One region of the Paenibacillus sp. FSL H8-0315 genome, then DNA from elsewhere that is predicted to be linked to it. Evidence: riboswitches for the same ligand, from Rfam matches in the RefSeq annotation. Region 1 holds a riboswitch; each other region holds the start of a gene.
What was found. Region 1 has a riboswitch for cyclic di-GMP ahead of MHB56_RS27000 (hypothetical protein). Riboswitches for the same ligand answer to the same signal wherever they lie in the genome.
Positions count from the first base shown of each region.

Region 1 (5,796 bases):
TCATCTTCCGGTAATCGTTGATAATGACGTGAATGTATTAGCATTAACAGAGAAATATTTAGGCTCAGGCAAAGAGGTAAAAGACTTTATCTGTCTTGCCCTTGGTACGGGCGTGGGTGGAGCGATAGTCGTAGACGGCCATCTTGTCCACGGTTCTTGGGGTGGGGCTGGAGAGTTAGGCCATATGTCTGTAGATTTCAAAGGGCCTGCATGCATTTGTGGTGGAACAGGCTGCTTGGAGCAGTATGCTTCAGGCACAAGTATCGCACGTCGCATGCGCGACAAGCTTTTATTACATAACCAGTCCCCAGAGAACGTAGACTCACGGGAAGTGATAGCGAGATGGCGGGCAGGTGACTCTCTGGCTACAGCGTTAATGGAAGACACGATTGCTGCGCTCGGATCCGCGATTGCTTCATTAATCCATATTTTTAACCCTAAAGTCATCGTCATTGGCGGTGGAGTTGCTGAAGCAGGCGAACTTTTGTTTGAAGGCATTAGAAGGGAAGTAAAGGGCAGAGTAATGCCATCGATGCTGGAAAATGTTCGTATTGAAGCAGCCTATCATGGTAATTTATGTGGAATGATCGGTGCGGGGCTGCAGATGTGGGAGTATAGTCCCGATAAAGTAAAGAGAGCAGAGCTATAAGGGTCTATTCACCATCTATCTGTATAGAAAGTCATGGGGAGCAATACGTAGAAGCGAGTTTAATTGTACATCGTACAACTATATTTCTCGAATCCCTCCAGCCGATGGATGTAAGTGTATTTTGTACAGCTATTTTCTTGATTTACAGCCTTAGTGGTGGCTTCTCGTGTTTTTAGTTGTAGAAAATGCAACTAAAGTCAAAATGATTGCATTTGCCTACGAAATAACTGTATAGAATACATTTATTCTATTTCTCAGATTCCCCTGAGATCCGGTGTAATTGGCGAATTCTCCTCTATCATCTGCTCAAGCACCCTGCCAGGCAGCGTTTCTCCGATTATTGGAGAATTGTTGTCTGGTTGTCTTTTTATAGATTACTTTTTTTTGTCTGAAAATTACCTATTTTAAATGATGGGCTTTTTATAATCACCTTAAAAATGGAATATATAGAACATATTAATTCTAAAGTATTATATTCCGCTAATAGTATAGTCCTACCTATGTATATTTATTTGGAAACCGAGTTTGGAAACAAAGGCAAATTCGTACGAAAGTCGGAGACGCAAAGCCACGGGTCTAATTCATCCCACGAAGGGATGTTACGACAGCCGGGCCGCTCAAGGCACTTGGTTTTTTTGCGTGCCTAAAAATCCCCCTGAAGGAGAGAAAAGAATGAGGTTCAGAAGTAGAGTGAGGACCCCGAGGAATAGGCTGATGCTGCTCACGGTTATGTGTATGTTTGTGAATTTGTTTGCCGGAGTAGTTGAAGCTGATATAGCTTCGGCAACGGGGAGTGATCCAGGTCGAACAGATTATAGTGTGTTCGGTGATCAGATTGTATGGATGGAAAAGGATGCAAAAGGAATCAAACAGGTACATACCCTAAATCAGACTAGCGGAGCAGCTAAAATACTCACCTCCAGTTCTTCTGCTAAAGATGCACCTGCAGTTGGTGGAGGTTTTGTGGTGTGGGCTGATAAAAGTAGTGAAGAAGAATCTTCACTGAACTGGGATATTTATAGTTCCAACATTTCTATTGGATCTCCTACCAAGCTCAACCAAACGTCAGGACAATACGGCAATCCATCAACAGATGGAGTGGGCGTAGTCTGGTATGAGCGTACACATTATGGAAATATGATCTATCATGGTTTGGCCTCGGGTGTAGAAGCGGAACTGGGTGAGGGAAGATTTCCGGTCCTAGCTAATGGCATAGTAGTTTATAAAAATGCTCGGAGCGGAGGACTTAGCATGCTCAATTTGAGCAGCGGAGCCACACGTTCCATAGTCAGGCTGGGTGGAGCGAATTTTGTAGATTGGTTCGTGTTCAATGGTAGCCACGTGCTTTGGAAGCAAAAAAATGGAGCTTCAGAGAGCAAATACGTCTTGATGTCCATCAAGGATTTTACTTTATCGCCTATGGATCTTACTGCAATGAATATTTCTAACACGGATTATGCTTTTATGGCGATAGGTGCAGGACAAGCGGTCTTTCAGGTAGAGGTAAATGGTGCTCCTGTTTTGAAGAACGTTAATCTTTTATCACGGAGTGTTACTTCTCTTCCCGCACTCCCTTCAGGCGCGAAGCTTATAGGAATTAGTGGAGAGAAACTTCTTTATAGCATTAATGACCAATACATAGAAGCAGTACAGTTGGATGTAGATTAGGGGCCGGGTTCAACTCCAACTCCGAGTCCTAATCCTAATCCTGACCCAGACTCGAATTCAAATTCAAATTCAAGCGGGAATTCAGGTTCAAACATTTCAGTTCCAACACCAACGGGTCCTAAAGACAGTAAGGTGTTTGGAGATAAAGGCGGCATTTTGACTGCGGCAAATGGTTTGGCTCGTTTAGAAATTTCAGCAGGGACATTTCCTGAGAATACAACAGTAAGTTTGGTTCAAGTAGAAGAAAGTAAGACTCAAACGGTTATCGATAATAAAGGAATTAAACTACGTAAAGAAAGTTCTAGTTGGCAAGTGGAGGCCAGCTCAACCTTTAAACTTCCAGCGTTACTGGCTATTGGATATGCAAAGGAAACTCCTTGGACTACGAACCGAGAGAAGCTCGGAATCTATCAATATGATACTGCATTAGGAACTTGGAGCTACTATGGCGGGGTTACTAACCTGGAAGACGATTTCGTCCGAAGCGCAATTACGGAATCTGGAATCTATTCGGTGATGCTACGGGAAAGAAGCTTTACTGATATGACAAGCCACTGGGCTCGGCAAGAGGTTGAAGTGCTGGCATCAAGAGGAATTGCGGATGGAATGACTAGTACTGATTATGCACCAAAAGCCACACTGACCCGTGCTCAATTTACGAAACTGCTAGCAGCTGCGCTCCAAATCAAGCCGATCCTTCCCGCTGCTCCAACCTTTCGTGATGTTTCAGCGCAGAATTGGTCTTATGGATGGGTAGAGGCTGCTGCTGCTGGAATTGTGAAAGGGGACGGGGGTCTCTTCCGTGGAAATGATCCTCTGACTCGAGAACAGATGATGGTTATGCTAATTCGTGCTATCGAAGTGCGAACGGGAGTTGAAGCTGACGCATCTGGAATGAATAAAATACAAGCTGAATTGGCACGGTTTAAGGATAGTAATGGCATCAGCAGCTGGGCAAAAAACTCTGTCGCAGCAGCGATTTATAATAAGTTAGTACAAGGTGACGGGTTGTATCTGTATCCTAAGCATTCCTCTACAAGAGCCGAGGCTGCGATCATTGTCTATAAACTGTTGGCTGAGCTAGAGCTACTCTAATCATAATGAACGGGAGAATAAAGATGATCATTAGAACTGTAAAAAGGAAATGGCGTCGCGGAAATATGAAATTATGTATCCATCTTATGTTTGCTTTTCTGTTAGTTGTTTCATATATCCCAGTATTTCCAGCGTTGGATAATTTGACTTCGAAGGCATATGCAGCAACAAATATGCGAATTGAACCTAGCGAGATTAACCCTGAAAAGGGGGAAATGAGCAATATCATTTTTAGCTTTAATGCTGCGGATGATGGTCAAGAAGAGCATGAGACCAATATTAATCTTTGTAGTCCACAAGCAAATGGATCGTCACCTGTATTAGCAAAGCTAATTAAAAGCGGTGTCTATAAGACGAAAAACAATAAAGGTGAGTACATCGTTCATAATGTAGATTGGGACGGGAAGATTGGAGGTGTCCCGCTGGAAGAAGGGCGGTATGCGATTTGTATCTCTCCATCTACTTATAACGGAGTAGGGGTCTTTTATGGCCAAATGGCTAGTTTCGAAATTCTGGGCGGTGAGGCAGCGATTGCACCAACCGAGCTGGATATTAAACCAGCCGCGTCAGGAAACGCCTCTATCATCTCAGGCTCAGCTGCAACAGGAACCACGCTGGATCTAGAGTTATATTACCCCGCTGAGGGAGATCGGTGAAATATGAGGGTATCTCAGTCAACACCGCTGGACAGTGGAGTGAAAATGTAGAGCTTCGTGTAGGGTCAATTGCCCACATTACAGCAAGAGCTAAAAAGGATAGTCATCTTTCTGGCTATTCAGAGCCGCTTGAAGTGCTTCGTGTACTGACTCCAGCTTTTTCCGTCAATTGGGAAGCTATTGCAGCTTTTTATTACAAATTGGATTCTGTAGAGGCTACGAAAGAAAAGGCAATAGCTTTAGCTGACATCAATAATTCAGCAACAGCTACTGGAAATGTCAGTGGATTGACCTCCATATTGTTAACTGAGCCGGAGTCTAGTGACACTATAAAACAGGAGGAGTTATCGCAATTTACGGAATTAGCGCTTGCAGATCGTCTGAGAATTGTTAATCTTACGGGACTGACACCGGTTGATCCGGCACGCGTTAATTTTGTCTACGCTACTGATGCCATAACTCTTCAGGCATTAATGCCACTTCAGTTTAGTTCGAATTATTTAAGTCGCGATTCGTTTAAAGGCGTAAGCGGACTTGGCTGGCACCATAGCTATGAATGGCAGCTGACGCCAATCAATGACGGTAAGATTGAGGTGATGAGCCGTGACGGCTCACGTTTTAATATATTCCTTTATCCGGTGGGCGTTATCTGACTCCGCGCGGCATAGAGCATTTTTTGAAGCATTAAGGGGCAAATAAGTTGATATCAAAATAGAACTACTATAATATCGACCTTGAAGGCGACAATCCTCAAGGTCTTTCTTTCTCCCACCCAGTGCCGAATGAATCTGGCGGTTACGTTATTAAAGATAATGTAACCCTGATCAGCCCCATATAGAAATTCTGCGAATTGTATAACCTATTTGTAATGTTACACCCTTATTCAACTTCCTCAAAATTCCTAGTTACCTCCATGTCTCATTCCTAAAACCATACCTTGGTATTCTTGCGGATTTTCGAAATAAAACAACTTCCGCAACTTTATTCAGACATACGTGGACTACTCTTAGTAAGAGCATTTTAAAAATCACTCGCAACTGTCTGGACTGATATGCTCCCCATATAGTAGACAGGTGAAATAATAAATCCTGTCGCTGTATGGGGAGCATTTTTATGGAACAAAAGAAGTATACAGCACTGGAAAAGTTAACGATTCTCCAAGAAATTGAACGGGGCGACATTGGTTTGAAAACTGCGGCCCGGAAGTATGGAATATCCAAAAACTCTATAGTGAAGTGGCGGCAACGTTATCAATTGTATGGATACGAAGGGCTGGAAGTCCGAAGCTATAATCGTACGTATTCTGCAGAACTTAAACTCCATGCCGTTAAGGATTATCTCGAGGGAGGATTGTCGCAAAACCAAATCATCTGCAAGTATAAGATTGCAAGTTCAACCCAACTCGCCAACTGGATTAGGAAGTATAATGGTCATAGCAACAGCTTAACAGCTCATTCAGGAGGAACTAAAGCTATGACCAAAGGACGCGTAACCACTTGGCAGGAACGGATACATATCGTGCTGTACTGCCTTTCGAACGGAGAAGACTATACGAAGGCGGTAAGCCATTTTCACGTGTCTTACCAACAAGTATATAGCTGGGTAAAGAAGTACGAAGCTGGTGTTGAAGAGGCGTTACGAGACGGTAGAGGACGCACCAAAGCGCTTGAAGAACTTACGGAAGCAGATCGCCACAAACTCGCGATGCAAAAGCTGGAATACGAGAAT
Region 1 is NZ_JBBOTA010000001.1:6,209,185-6,214,980, forward strand. Features, by position in the region: gene MHB56_RS26995 (ROK family protein) at 1-649, shown strand, start outside; cyclic di-GMP riboswitch class I at 1,176-1,270, shown strand; gene MHB56_RS27000 (hypothetical protein) at 1,364-2,317, shown strand; gene MHB56_RS27005 (S-layer homology domain-containing protein) at 2,450-3,412, shown strand; gene MHB56_RS27010 (hypothetical protein) at 3,436-4,068, shown strand; gene MHB56_RS27015 (DUF6531 domain-containing protein) at 4,065-4,721, shown strand; gene MHB56_RS27020 (helix-turn-helix domain-containing protein) at 5,182-5,796, shown strand, end outside.

Region 2 (5,796 bases), 3.0 Mb from region 1:
GCTTTATGGCTCCACTTGCGATGAATAATCCTGACCCAATGTTGACTAAACAGCTGGAACGAAGCTTTATTTCGGCCGACCCTATTATCGCTAGAGAATTTGCGGAAGTTACATTTTTTTCGGATCATCGAGAAGATCTGCCTAAAGCGACAGTGCCTACACTCATATTGCAATGCTCGGATGATAGTATCGTTCCTATAGAAGTAGGAGAATATTTACATAGACACATGAATAATAGTACGTTCCGGTTAATGGAGGCCAAGGGCCATTATCCACATATTAGCCATCCCCAGGAGACTATTACTTTGATTAATGAGTACCTTGGGTGAGATGGAGAAGATTATGGTGTTGAAAGGATATTTAGACAATGGATGACCGTTTAAAATATGCGCCATGCGGATATGTTTCCATTACCCATGAAGGAATGATCCTCGATGTGAATCAAACCTTTTTGGATGGGATGGGATATCAGCAGGTTGATTTGGTAAATAAACATTTTGAATCTATCATGTCTACGGCCAACAAGCTTATTTTTCATTCATACTTCTATCCTTTTATCAATCTGAATGGACATGTAGAAGAGCTATTTATCAATTTGAAGGACAGCAAGGGGCAAGCCGTGCCTTACTTGTTAAATGGTAGACGCCTTGAATGTGAAGGTGTAGAGGTCATTGATTGTATTCTCGTACAGATGGGCAAACGTATTGATTATGAGCTAGAGTTACGATCTGCGAAGAAGCAAATAGAAGAGGCGTATTGGGAAAAAGATCAGGCGCTGGCAAAGCTCAAACAAATCCACCTGGAAATCGAGCAAAAGCAAGCTGAGTTGCTGGAGATGAATGCCGTTTTAGTAGAGCTATCTACTACAGACAAGCTTACTGGATTAAAGAATAGAAGATTCCTGCAAGAAAAGCTGGAAGAGCAGATTGCAGCGTATCACCGTGATCAGGCTTCTTTTTCATTATGTATTCTAGATATTGATCACTTTAAAAATGTGAATGATACCTACGGTCATCAGATGGGTGATTATGTCCTGGAGAAATTGGCGAGTATCCTGAAGTCCCAATCTCGTAAAGAAGATATCGTAGCTAGGTATGGTGGTGAGGAGTTTATCCTTCTGCTGCCTAATACAGATTCATCGGATGCCACGGCTATAGCTGAGAGTTTACGACAATTCATAGCCAGCTCCACTTGGGAGATTGGCAGCATTACGGTAAGCATTGGCATAGCTACCTTTGAAGCAACCGATACAGACATCACTCTTCTGGAAAAAGCTGATCAAGCGCTTTACGTTTCTAAAGAACAGGGGAGAAATCGCGTTACGCATATTATGGATTTGAGTGAAAAGCTTCTTTAATTGGAGGCTTTTTTTGTTATTTATAAACGATACATCCTCTTTGCTCTAATTGCTCTAAAATGTCTGTTCCCTTCAAGCTGTAAAAGGGAATTCGGAATTTCATGAATGGATCTCCTTTGTAATTCGTATTGGCATCAAGCCTATGTGACAACGTTACGATAGAATATAACAGGATGATGATTTATTATCAGTATGTTGGCATACAAAACTATGGAATGTGGATCATACCTACATTATCTATTCGGGGATTATGGCGATCTGGAAGTGATCCATCCCTCCAATATAAGAGTGCTGTCTGCGGTGGCTATGAATGATACTGTATTATTTGAGATTAAACATGAGCCTTTTAAGCAGATGGTTGCCGATTACCCGTTGATTAAGGATCAATTGATGCTGCTGCAAATGGAGCGTTTATTTTTATCGAATCGGTTATTATATGAAATGAAATTTCATGATGCGAGAGCGCGTGATATGATCGGAACGTTAAGGGAGACGGCTACCCTTGTGCTTAAAGATCTGCAAGAACAAAAGATTATTGAGATTCAACATCAGCAGATCACCGTGTTAGACCCGGCGTATTTACTGGAGTATACGGATTTCGATTGAGAAGAGCCGTTCCGGGATTCAGAGAATCGATTATTAAAGGGGTTATGAATATGGCTTGTAATCATTGTGTAGTAAGAGATCTGAATTTTGAAATCAAGGCTCATGGTGAGCTTAATCTTAGGGTTTTACCTGAGGTTATTCATCACTTGAGTAGAAGTAATACGATACATAAGGTGGAAGAAAATGTGATTACAGTTAAGGAGGCTGGGGTGCGGGATTTTCTGGATTTCTGTAATGACCATATGGAGTCGGAGCAGGTTGAATTCCGTATAGATGACCAAACATGGAGACCTCTATCCGAATTACCCACTGTACTTGATATGGAGTGGATTGATGAGGTTATCACTAAGGGTCTTGTTACTTGCTACTTCCAACCAATTGTGAACGTAAGGGAAGAGATTTTTGCATACGAGCTCCTATCCAGATTTAAAAAAGAAGACGGATCTCTTATCTATCCTAATGAGATTTTTGCGGCGGCACGGAATCGTGGGCGTTTATATGCTTTAGACCGGTTATGTAGAATGACGGCTGTAAAATATGCTGCACCCTTAAATAAAAAAACGTTTATTAATTTTATCCCAACGTCGATCTACGCTCCAGAGTTCTGCTTAAGATCAACCGTTGAACTGGCCAATCAATTAGGCGTCGATCCTTCTCTTTTTGTCTTTGAAGTTGTTGAGACGGAGAAAGTGGATGATCTCGCTCATTTGAAAGCTATTTTGACATATTACAAGGACCGGGGATTTGAATACGCTTTAGATGATGTTGGTGAGGGCTTCAGCACGATCGAGATGTTATTGGAGCTTAAACCCCATTACATGAAGCTGGATATGAAATATGTTCAGGGTGTGTCCAGCGATCTGAACAAACAGAAAATAGCAAAGCAATTTTTAGAAAAAGCTTTAGAAATCCAATCCGTTCCTTTAGCAGAAGGTGTGGAGTTTAGAGAGGACTTTGAATGGCTTAAGCAGAGTGGTTATCAGTTGTTTCAGGGCTATTTATTTGGAAAGCCTGATCCTATTCCCAAACAGTAATCCTAATGAGTATATATCCGTCCAGAGGATGAGATGAATTTCAGGTCAGAGTCTGAGTACAGCCAACCCCCGGGGTTGTATAATTTAGGTAATTTGAAAAGGGGGACGGGATGGATATGAAATGGCATCAATTTGTAACGCGCTGGGCGGATTCTAGGGGCTTTGATGGACGAGAGATTGATTATCAATGGCCTTCTCCCTCATTTCCGGTCATCAGTATTCGCAGTAATCTAGGGCGATACTCAGGTCAAGCGTATGGCCGTGGAGGTAAACCCCGTGTGAAGACAGCCGTTGGATTAATCGCTATTGGAGATGTAGCTGTTGGCTTGATTTCCATAGGTGCGATAAGCGTGGGCGTATTATCCTTAGGAGCAATATCACTGGGAATGTGGTTAGCGATCGGAGCAATAGCACTTAGCTGGCTTGGCTTCGCAGTGGGAGCGATTGCGATTGCAGGCGTGGCTGTAGGAGCGATCGCAATCGCGGAAAAAGCGTTGGGGGCCATCGCCATAGGGGATACGGCGTTTGGTGCGATAGCGATAGGCAGGATCGCTGGGGGTGCCATAGCTATCGGACAATGGGCATATGGTGTAATCGCAGTTGGCGAACATGGTTTCGGATTAATTCCCATCACGGGCGATGTGTGGAATTGGTTCCGGCGTTTGTTTGGATCGGGGAGTTAAGTAGACCTACAGTCCTAAAGGATGCCCTTCTCTTCCGGGATAGTCGATAAATAATATCTATCACATAAGAAAAACTAATTGCAATTACCTATACTCATTTCATACCAATTAATCATGCGATCAGATCTAGGCTTATGTTACTCTTTGAATGTATTCGAAACTTCATAGGCAAACCTATGGAAATGTAGGGACGCAAAGCTATAGGGACTAAGGTTATCATAACTATTGTCAGCCAGCTGCCAAAGAGTGTGTAACGCTTTTTGTTAAAATATAAGAAAGTATAAGTTATAAAACTATACTTAATATCTTATATTTCTCGCTTAAACGCTTACCGTCCTTATAAGGACGCCGAAGGCGTTTATGCTTGTTAAGGTTTAATAAAAATTAAGTCTTAATTTTTAGGCGACTTTATACGCAATCAAGCTACTCTTTTGGGGTAGTTTTTTTTGTGCCCATTTTTGGGCACTGGAGAGATTCATATGACATCTGGGGGTAAGAAGAGATGAAGAAAATGATTGCGATCGCTACATCGGCGGCCATGTTGGCCAGTTTTTCGAGTGAGGCAGGTTATGCTTTAGCAAGTGAGGCAAGCAAGGTAAATGTAACAAAAACAGTGGCGCAAAGTAAGGTTAACTTATTAAGCAACGCCTCGGTTATTCCGTTTGAGCTGTACGGCAAGGATGCTCTAAATGCCTATAATGAGGTTTTTAGAATGAATCCAGCAAATATTAAATCCATCACAAATAACGGTGGCAACTACTCAGGCTCGCCTATAGCTAAGGCTATGGATGGGGATATGAGCACGCATTGGGAGACTGGCAAACCGAATAGTTCAACGTTTACGAATGAGGTTGTGTTTGTTTTCAATGAGTCCACTGAATTAAATAGAATGGTATACGCGGCTAGGCAATCCGGTGCTAAAGGTAAAGGTTTTGCTCAAGAATTTGATATCTACGGCTCCACTACCGATGCGGGTGATTTTACGCTCGTGTCTTCTGGAGAATATACAGGCTCAACCGGTGATGTAGTGGAGATTCAGTTCGCACCTACGGCTTTTAAGAGACTTAAATTTGTCTTCAAAAAAGCGAACCAAGATTGGGCGAGTGCTGCTGAGTTTTCTTTTTATAAAGAGGATAGTGTTTCTGCTAAAATGAAAAATTTATTTACAGATGATACCTTGAGCCAAGTTAGTGCTGCCTTTGATACGGCAGAGAAATTAACAGCTTTAGAGAATGAAGTGCAGGCACATCCACTGTATGCGCAGTTTAAAGAAGAGATAGAGAATGCAAAGATCCTTTTGGAGAACCATCAGGTAGAGGCAACGGCAGCCAAGGTTTCGAAGCTAAAAGGGTATGGAACAGCCTATGAAAATGCCTATAGCCAAGCTTATAGAATGCCGAATGCAAACGTATCAAAAGTAACGGTGAACGGTGGAAGCTACTCAGGTACGAAGCCTGAATATATGCTGGATGACCAGCCCACTACGCATTGGGAAACGAACAAAAACAATGATGCAAGCTTCACGAATGAAGTTGTGTTTGAACTAGCGCAAGCGGAAGTGCTGGACAGAGTAGCTTTTTTGGCTAGAGATAACCGCAAAGGATTCCCAGAGGCTTTTGAAATCTATGCATCAGAGACGAGTAAAGGAGAGACCTTCCAACTTGTATCTAGCGGAACCGCGATTAGTACCAATGACTTTCTGGAATTTAAATTCGAACCGACGAAGTTTAAAAGATTAAAATTTAAGTTCACAAAAGCTAATATCAACAGACCTTTTGCGGCTGAATTTAGATTTTATACAGAAGATAAAGTAAGCGAAGCTGTAAATGGTATTTTCACAGATGGAACGATGAGTGCGGTTGTGCCTGCTTATAATAACGTTGCAAAAATCAATGCACTAGAGGAAGCGGCAAAAGTACATCCGCTCTATCCAATCCTGAAAGATTCTTTGGATTTAGCTAAGAAGCTAGTGAATGGTGAAGTTCAAACCGAAGGCACCATCATTGAGGCGGAACAACGTGGAGATATGAAAAAGCATGCGCAGGAAAACCTGAGAATTGGTTTTGGTACGAACAACCAGCCTACAGGTCTCGTTGCAATGCCTGGAGATACGATC
Region 2 is NZ_JBBOTA010000001.1:3,162,133-3,167,928, reverse strand. Features, by position in the region: gene MHB56_RS13745 (alpha/beta fold hydrolase) at 1-329, shown strand, start outside; gene MHB56_RS13740 (sensor domain-containing diguanylate cyclase) at 368-1,357, shown strand; gene MHB56_RS13735 (Crp/Fnr family transcriptional regulator) at 1,550-1,963, shown strand; gene MHB56_RS13730 (EAL domain-containing protein) at 2,014-2,997, shown strand; gene MHB56_RS13725 (hypothetical protein) at 3,114-3,680, shown strand; cyclic di-GMP riboswitch class I at 3,838-3,924, shown strand; gene MHB56_RS13720 (NPCBM/NEW2 domain-containing protein) at 4,183-5,796, shown strand, end outside.
Region 2: another riboswitch for cyclic di-GMP. It lies ahead of MHB56_RS13720 (NPCBM/NEW2 domain-containing protein); the one in region 1 lies ahead of MHB56_RS27000 (hypothetical protein).

Region 3 (5,796 bases), 1.8 Mb from region 1:
CGTTCCGAAGACAGAGACAGACAACAGAAACAAGACGGTTAATGCGGCGAATTTTAGTAATAACAGTAATGGTTTGTTTGCAGATATCTTATTTTTTCTATTAGATATTCTCCTCGTTATTCCCATCCATAGGTCCTCTCTTTCTTCCGGAATGTCTTACCCTATCATTTCATTAGATTAAGGAAGGAACAATGCCCCTTGTGGAATTACCTGCTGCTTCTGGCTGGAACTCTCCCATAGCAAACGAAGATTGGCATCTCCTTCATTCTCATAATATTCAATTTGGATATCATAAAGCGTTCCGGCTGTGAGCGGGATACTTCCTTTATGAAGGGTTGCACTTTGATTTTTCCAATTGTCGATGATCAGCTTTCCGTCAATCCAGACACGGACTCCATCATCAGAGGATGCCGAAATCGTATATTTTTCACTGAATTTAGGTTTGAGTTTCCCTTTCCAGCGTACAGAAAAGTGATCTTCATTTATCTCTGAGGCAGGGGACCCACCATGCCAATTAAAATCAATCTTACGGTCATTGCGGATAAGTACCGCTTCTCCATCTAAATCAGTATTGTTATAGTATTCTCCAGTTAAACCCGTTAGGGTTACCGGAGTTACGGGTGCTATCGAAGGACCTCCTGTTGTGAGAACATAGTCCTCTCTCGATACTATAAATGAGTCTTTCATAAAGCTTTTAATTGACTGTAGCGTATTATTTTCTGTCAGTAATTTTCCCCAGGTCATCATATAGACCCATTTATTTTGTTTCTCAGTTAATACATCCGGGTTCGGCAATTGCCCACTCTCCCCGATTCCGATAGGTTTACCCTCGGCCAATGCGAGCAGATCCTCATAGTAGGACTGTTTATAATCGTTATTGTAGATATCCGCAGCCAGAACATCGAGTTTATCCCCACCGGGATAATATGCAGCATATGGATCTGACCATTCATTCGGTGCATTCGGATTCCACACCCACAGTAGATTATTTAGCTTGTGTGTGTTTACAAAACGATCATAGACAATACTCCACAGCTCTGAAAAATTGTCCTTTTTCCCCCACCAAAACCAACCACCATTCATTTCATGGTAAGGTCGCCATAAGACCGGCACTCCGGCATCACGCAGCTGACCCAAATATCCAGCAACCTCGTCTAGATCTGAAATTAGCCTCTTATACTGAGCTGTCCCAGGTGTAACATAAGCATTAAATTTCTCTTGACTGAGACTTCTGTTTACATTGGACCATTCTGGTGAGGTTCCCGGTAAGCTCTGATGGAAGGTCATGGCTACAATGCCACCCTCTTGATGCCATTCAATTGCACTGTCTATAACAGCTTGCCGCTGTTCTGCGATCGTCCCTTCGGATTGATTATTAATCGCCCCTAATTCATAACCATGTAGAACGGCATTTTGTCCCGAAGTATTCTTCAGCTTATGAACCAGTTCATCTGGACTTTCTAGATAATCATGCTGGCCGGACAAGATCCCTTTGCCACGTAGATTCACCAAATTACTCAGCAGTTGCTTGGCTTCTTCAGAAGCCGAAGGATTGCTTGGTATAGCCGGAGGTAGAGAGGAAGAAACACTCATAGCCTTCGGAAGACTTTTAACCTCTCCCCAAGGCAGCAAGGAAAAAATAATAAACACCGGTAACATAGTAAACAACAATCTGTTTTTCTTATAATATTTACGCAAATAAATCCTCCTTTCGGTAGCTGTACTGCCTCCACAGGTGTTAAAAACATACCTGTTATCGGACAATCGTCTTCTGACCTAATGAGGACTATAGCTTAGTAGCTCTGCAATAACGCAGAGCCACTAAGGATCGACCTTTAATTTTCATCAATCAGGAGACATCCGGAAGAAAAAGTGCACTTGCTGGAACTGTCTCTTTAGCTTGACTAGCACTTTCCCACATCAAGCGGACTCTCGCATCGCCTTCATTCTCGTAATACTCCACCTTGATATCATATAGCTGGCCAGCCTTCAGCGTTATAATGCCCTTACGCTCAGTACCACTTTGCTTAGTCCAACTATCAATCACGGATTCCCCATTCACCCAGACACGGATACCATCATCTGAGGTAGTGTAAAATGTATATTGCTCATTATATAATGACTTAATTTTACCGCTCCAACGTATGGAGAACCGATCAATCCCGAGGGCGGCATCCGGCGAGCCTTGCCGCCAATTGAAATCGATTATTGCATCAGTTCTGTTAAGAGCTGCTGCTCCCGACAATTGCATGTTGTTGTAATACTCTCCTGCAAGCCCCTTCGCGAGAGGAATTGCTGCCTCCCCCTCTTCTTCAGAAGGTGCCGGCGCTGGTGCGGCGCTAGGTGTCGGTGCCAGACCAGTATTTAATTTATCTCTGGTCAGGGTATAGTTGCTATTCATAAATGTTTTGATTGTGTCTGCACTGTTATTCTCGTAAAGCATTTTTCCCCAGCTCATCATATACGTCCATTTACTTTGCGATTGCTGAAGCTTCTCCAGATTAGGCATTTCACCATTTTCCCCGATCGCAATCGGTTTGCCTGCGGCTAGACTCAATAAGCTGTCATAGTATTTTTGCTGGTAATCATTTTCGTATATATCTGCTGCCAGAATATCTACTTTATCAGCACCTGGATAAGTTAGCGCATAAGGATCTGACCAAACATTGGGAGCATTCGGACTCCATACCCATAACAAATTATTTAATTTATGAACGTTAACAAAACGGTCATACATAATATTCCATAGTGTAGAAAAGTTATTTTTCTTCCCCCACCAGAACCAGTTCCCGTTCATTTCATGATAGGGTCTCCAAAGCACCGGAACATTGGCATCGCGCAAGCTTTTTAAAGAGACGGCCACCTTATCAAGCTCAGCGATCAGATTGTTATATTGCTTGGTACCCGGTGTAACGTAACTATCAAACTCACTCTGGCTAAGTGTTTTTTTCACATTATCCCAGTCATAAGAGGTGCCCGGCAGGTTAGCATGAAAAGTCATAGCTACGATCCCGCCCGCTTTATTCCAGTTGATGGCGCTGTTCACCACATTTTGACGTTGCCAAGCCATCGTTGCTTCGGACTGACCACTGATCGCACCCATTTCATAACCGTGAAGAGCCGCATATTGTCCGCTGGTTCCCTTCAGCATATTGTTAATTTCATCTGGACTTTCTAAATAGTCATGTTGACCGGCAATAATACCTTTTCCTGAGATCGAGTAAAAATAGTTAAGCAGCTTTACGGCTTCAGGTGAGGCACCTGGGGTAACTGGCGTTCCAGAATTTGAAGCAGCTATGACAACAGACGGCGAAATTCCAACAGCAAGCGGAAGTGCAGTCAGAAACAGGACGAGTGACAGAAATGCACCAAACAATCGATACGTACGGTAAGCTTTCAAAATAATCTCCCTTTCGGTAGCCAGGCTGCCACTCTTTCGAAGGCCCTATAGCTTTGCGTCCCTACCTTTCGATAGGTTTGCCTTTTCAATTTAAGAGAAATAATCTCTCTTACCGTAAGTATCGACGACAATTAATGATATATTTAGTGTTTTTATGACTTTTTTTGATAATTGAGTCAATTTACCTGTTTCAAGAAATTTTGAATTGGTTAAATAGATAGGTTAGACCTATGAAATGAATTGTTGTAGTTCTATATCATTCCAGTCTAAAGTAATACGTATGTTATCTTCTTCTACTAATTCAGACCCCGTCTGTACCTCTATAAACTCAACATCCGTCAAAGCAAGGATCGCGTGCTTCGTTCCTTCCGGTATACGTACCACGTCCCCAGCCTTCACATTATGTTTTTTCTCATTCAGCACAATACTTGCTTCGCCGCTGACGATTGTCCAAATTTCACTACGCTTGCGATGTAATTGATAGCTGATATTATTCCCCTCGGATATAAAAATCCGTTTGGTCAGCACTTCATTGCCTTCATCATATTTCACATAATCAATAACTTTGTAATGGCCCCAACGGCGTTCCTCGTACATCGGTCTTTGTTCAAAGGTCTTCAGCACTTCTTTAATCCGTGGGCTCTCAGCTTTATGGGTAACTAGAATCCCATCCGGGCTAGCCGCAATGATCAGATCCTTCGCACCAATTACCGTAATCGGAATGTCCAGCTCATTAATCAAGCAAGTCCCCTCAGAATCCGCCGTCACAAAACCTTTTCCTACATGCTTGCTGCTCATTTCCTCTGTCAGCGTATTCCACGTTCCAAGATCCTTCCAGAATCCATCATACGGCTGTACTACAATATGTTCTTCTTTCTCCACTACTTCATAATCAAAGCTGATGGAAGACAATAGCTTATACTGCTTCTGCAATTCTTCATATCCTAAAGGCAACCCTTTACGCTGCAAAATATCTAACAAGTACCCTAAGCGGAAGGCAAACACGCCGCAATTCCACAAGGCATTTTGCTCGATGAGCTGTTCTGCTTGTATGCGGTCTGGTTTCTCTTGAAAGTGACTCACCTTCATAAAACCATTTTCCCCCGCCTCTTCGGTGGTAGGAATAATATATCCGTATTTCTCTGAGGCATGTTCAGGAACAACACCCATTAGGGCCAGATTTGCTCCACTTTCCAGCATGGTCCCCTCAAGCATAGCTATGGTATCGAAAAAGGATGCTTCTACATAAGGGTCAACAGGCAATATTGCTACCGTCTCCGCTGGAGAAACACCTGCCACTGAATAAAGATAGGTAGCTGTTAAGGCGATAGCCGGAAAAGTATCCCGACGCTCCGGTTCAACGATAATCGGCACATGACTTCCCAGCTGGCTTTGTATCATTTCTACTTGGCCGCGGCCGGTGGCCAGATAAGATGATTCTGCCATCCCTGCTTCCTCCAGCTGTCTCCAGACACGTTGTACCATGGATTCTGGTTCACCTTGAGGGCTTTCAAGTACCTTTAGAAATTGCTTTGAACGTGAGTCGTTGGACAACGGCCATAACCGTTTACCTGAACCGCCTGATAGAAGTACCATTTTCATAGAATGAACCCTCCTTGAATTATGGAAATCGAGCATATTTGAATTGTTATCAAAACGTCAGCTTCCACTTAGCCTTATTTCGAGCGGATGCACTAAAAAAATTTGTTAGGTAGAAACCACTTCAAGGGATTTTGGACTTCCGATCGCTGTTATCCTCAGATTTCCTTATTGAACCGCTTCTAGCGGTAGAAATCCGAGGATAGCATATGCTTTCGAAGCTAGCTTTCCTACGGAAATCTTTCGGGCGAACACTCCGTTTCTACAGTTCCAAATTCCCTTTCCGTTCTTAACCTAACCAACTTCTTCTTAATACTTGATCCGTGCGTACCGGGCTGTTCCAGCCGGAAGCAAGCACGTTTTTCTAAAGATTTGCTTCTGCTCCGGGGGAGGCAGCTGCAACTGCAAGAACAACTGCAACTACAAGAGCAAGACTAATTGCCACCACAGAGACAGAGACAATGACAATGACAACTACAAATGCTACTGCTACTGCGGTATATAATCAGAGTACCTAACTTTATAAATTGCTTAGAAACTTAAGATAAGGGAACGGAGTGACGGAGGGGAATTTTGGAACTGTAAGAGCGATAGCGTCCGCCTTTGTCTGCGGATTTCTACCGCTATTAGCGGTTAGAATCAGGAAATCTGCAGACAACAGCGGCTGGAAGTCCAAACATTCACCGCAGTTGCGACTGACACTTAACACAAATCATTAAACCGCTCCAGCCACACTAGCAGAATAACCGCTCAATCCACCCATCTGCGGGCGACCGACAGAATGATAAACGAGGCCG
Region 3 is NZ_JBBOTA010000001.1:4,429,652-4,435,447, reverse strand. Features, by position in the region: gene MHB56_RS19215 (discoidin domain-containing protein) at 1-126, opposite strand, end outside; gene MHB56_RS19210 (glycosyl hydrolase) at 178-1,698, opposite strand; gene MHB56_RS19205 (glycosyl hydrolase) at 1,850-3,400, opposite strand; cyclic di-GMP riboswitch class I at 3,413-3,492, opposite strand; gene MHB56_RS19200 (sugar phosphate nucleotidyltransferase) at 3,629-5,002, opposite strand; gene MHB56_RS19195 (UDP-glucose dehydrogenase family protein) at 5,715-5,796, opposite strand, start outside.
Region 3: another riboswitch for cyclic di-GMP. It lies ahead of MHB56_RS19205 (glycosyl hydrolase); the one in region 1 lies ahead of MHB56_RS27000 (hypothetical protein).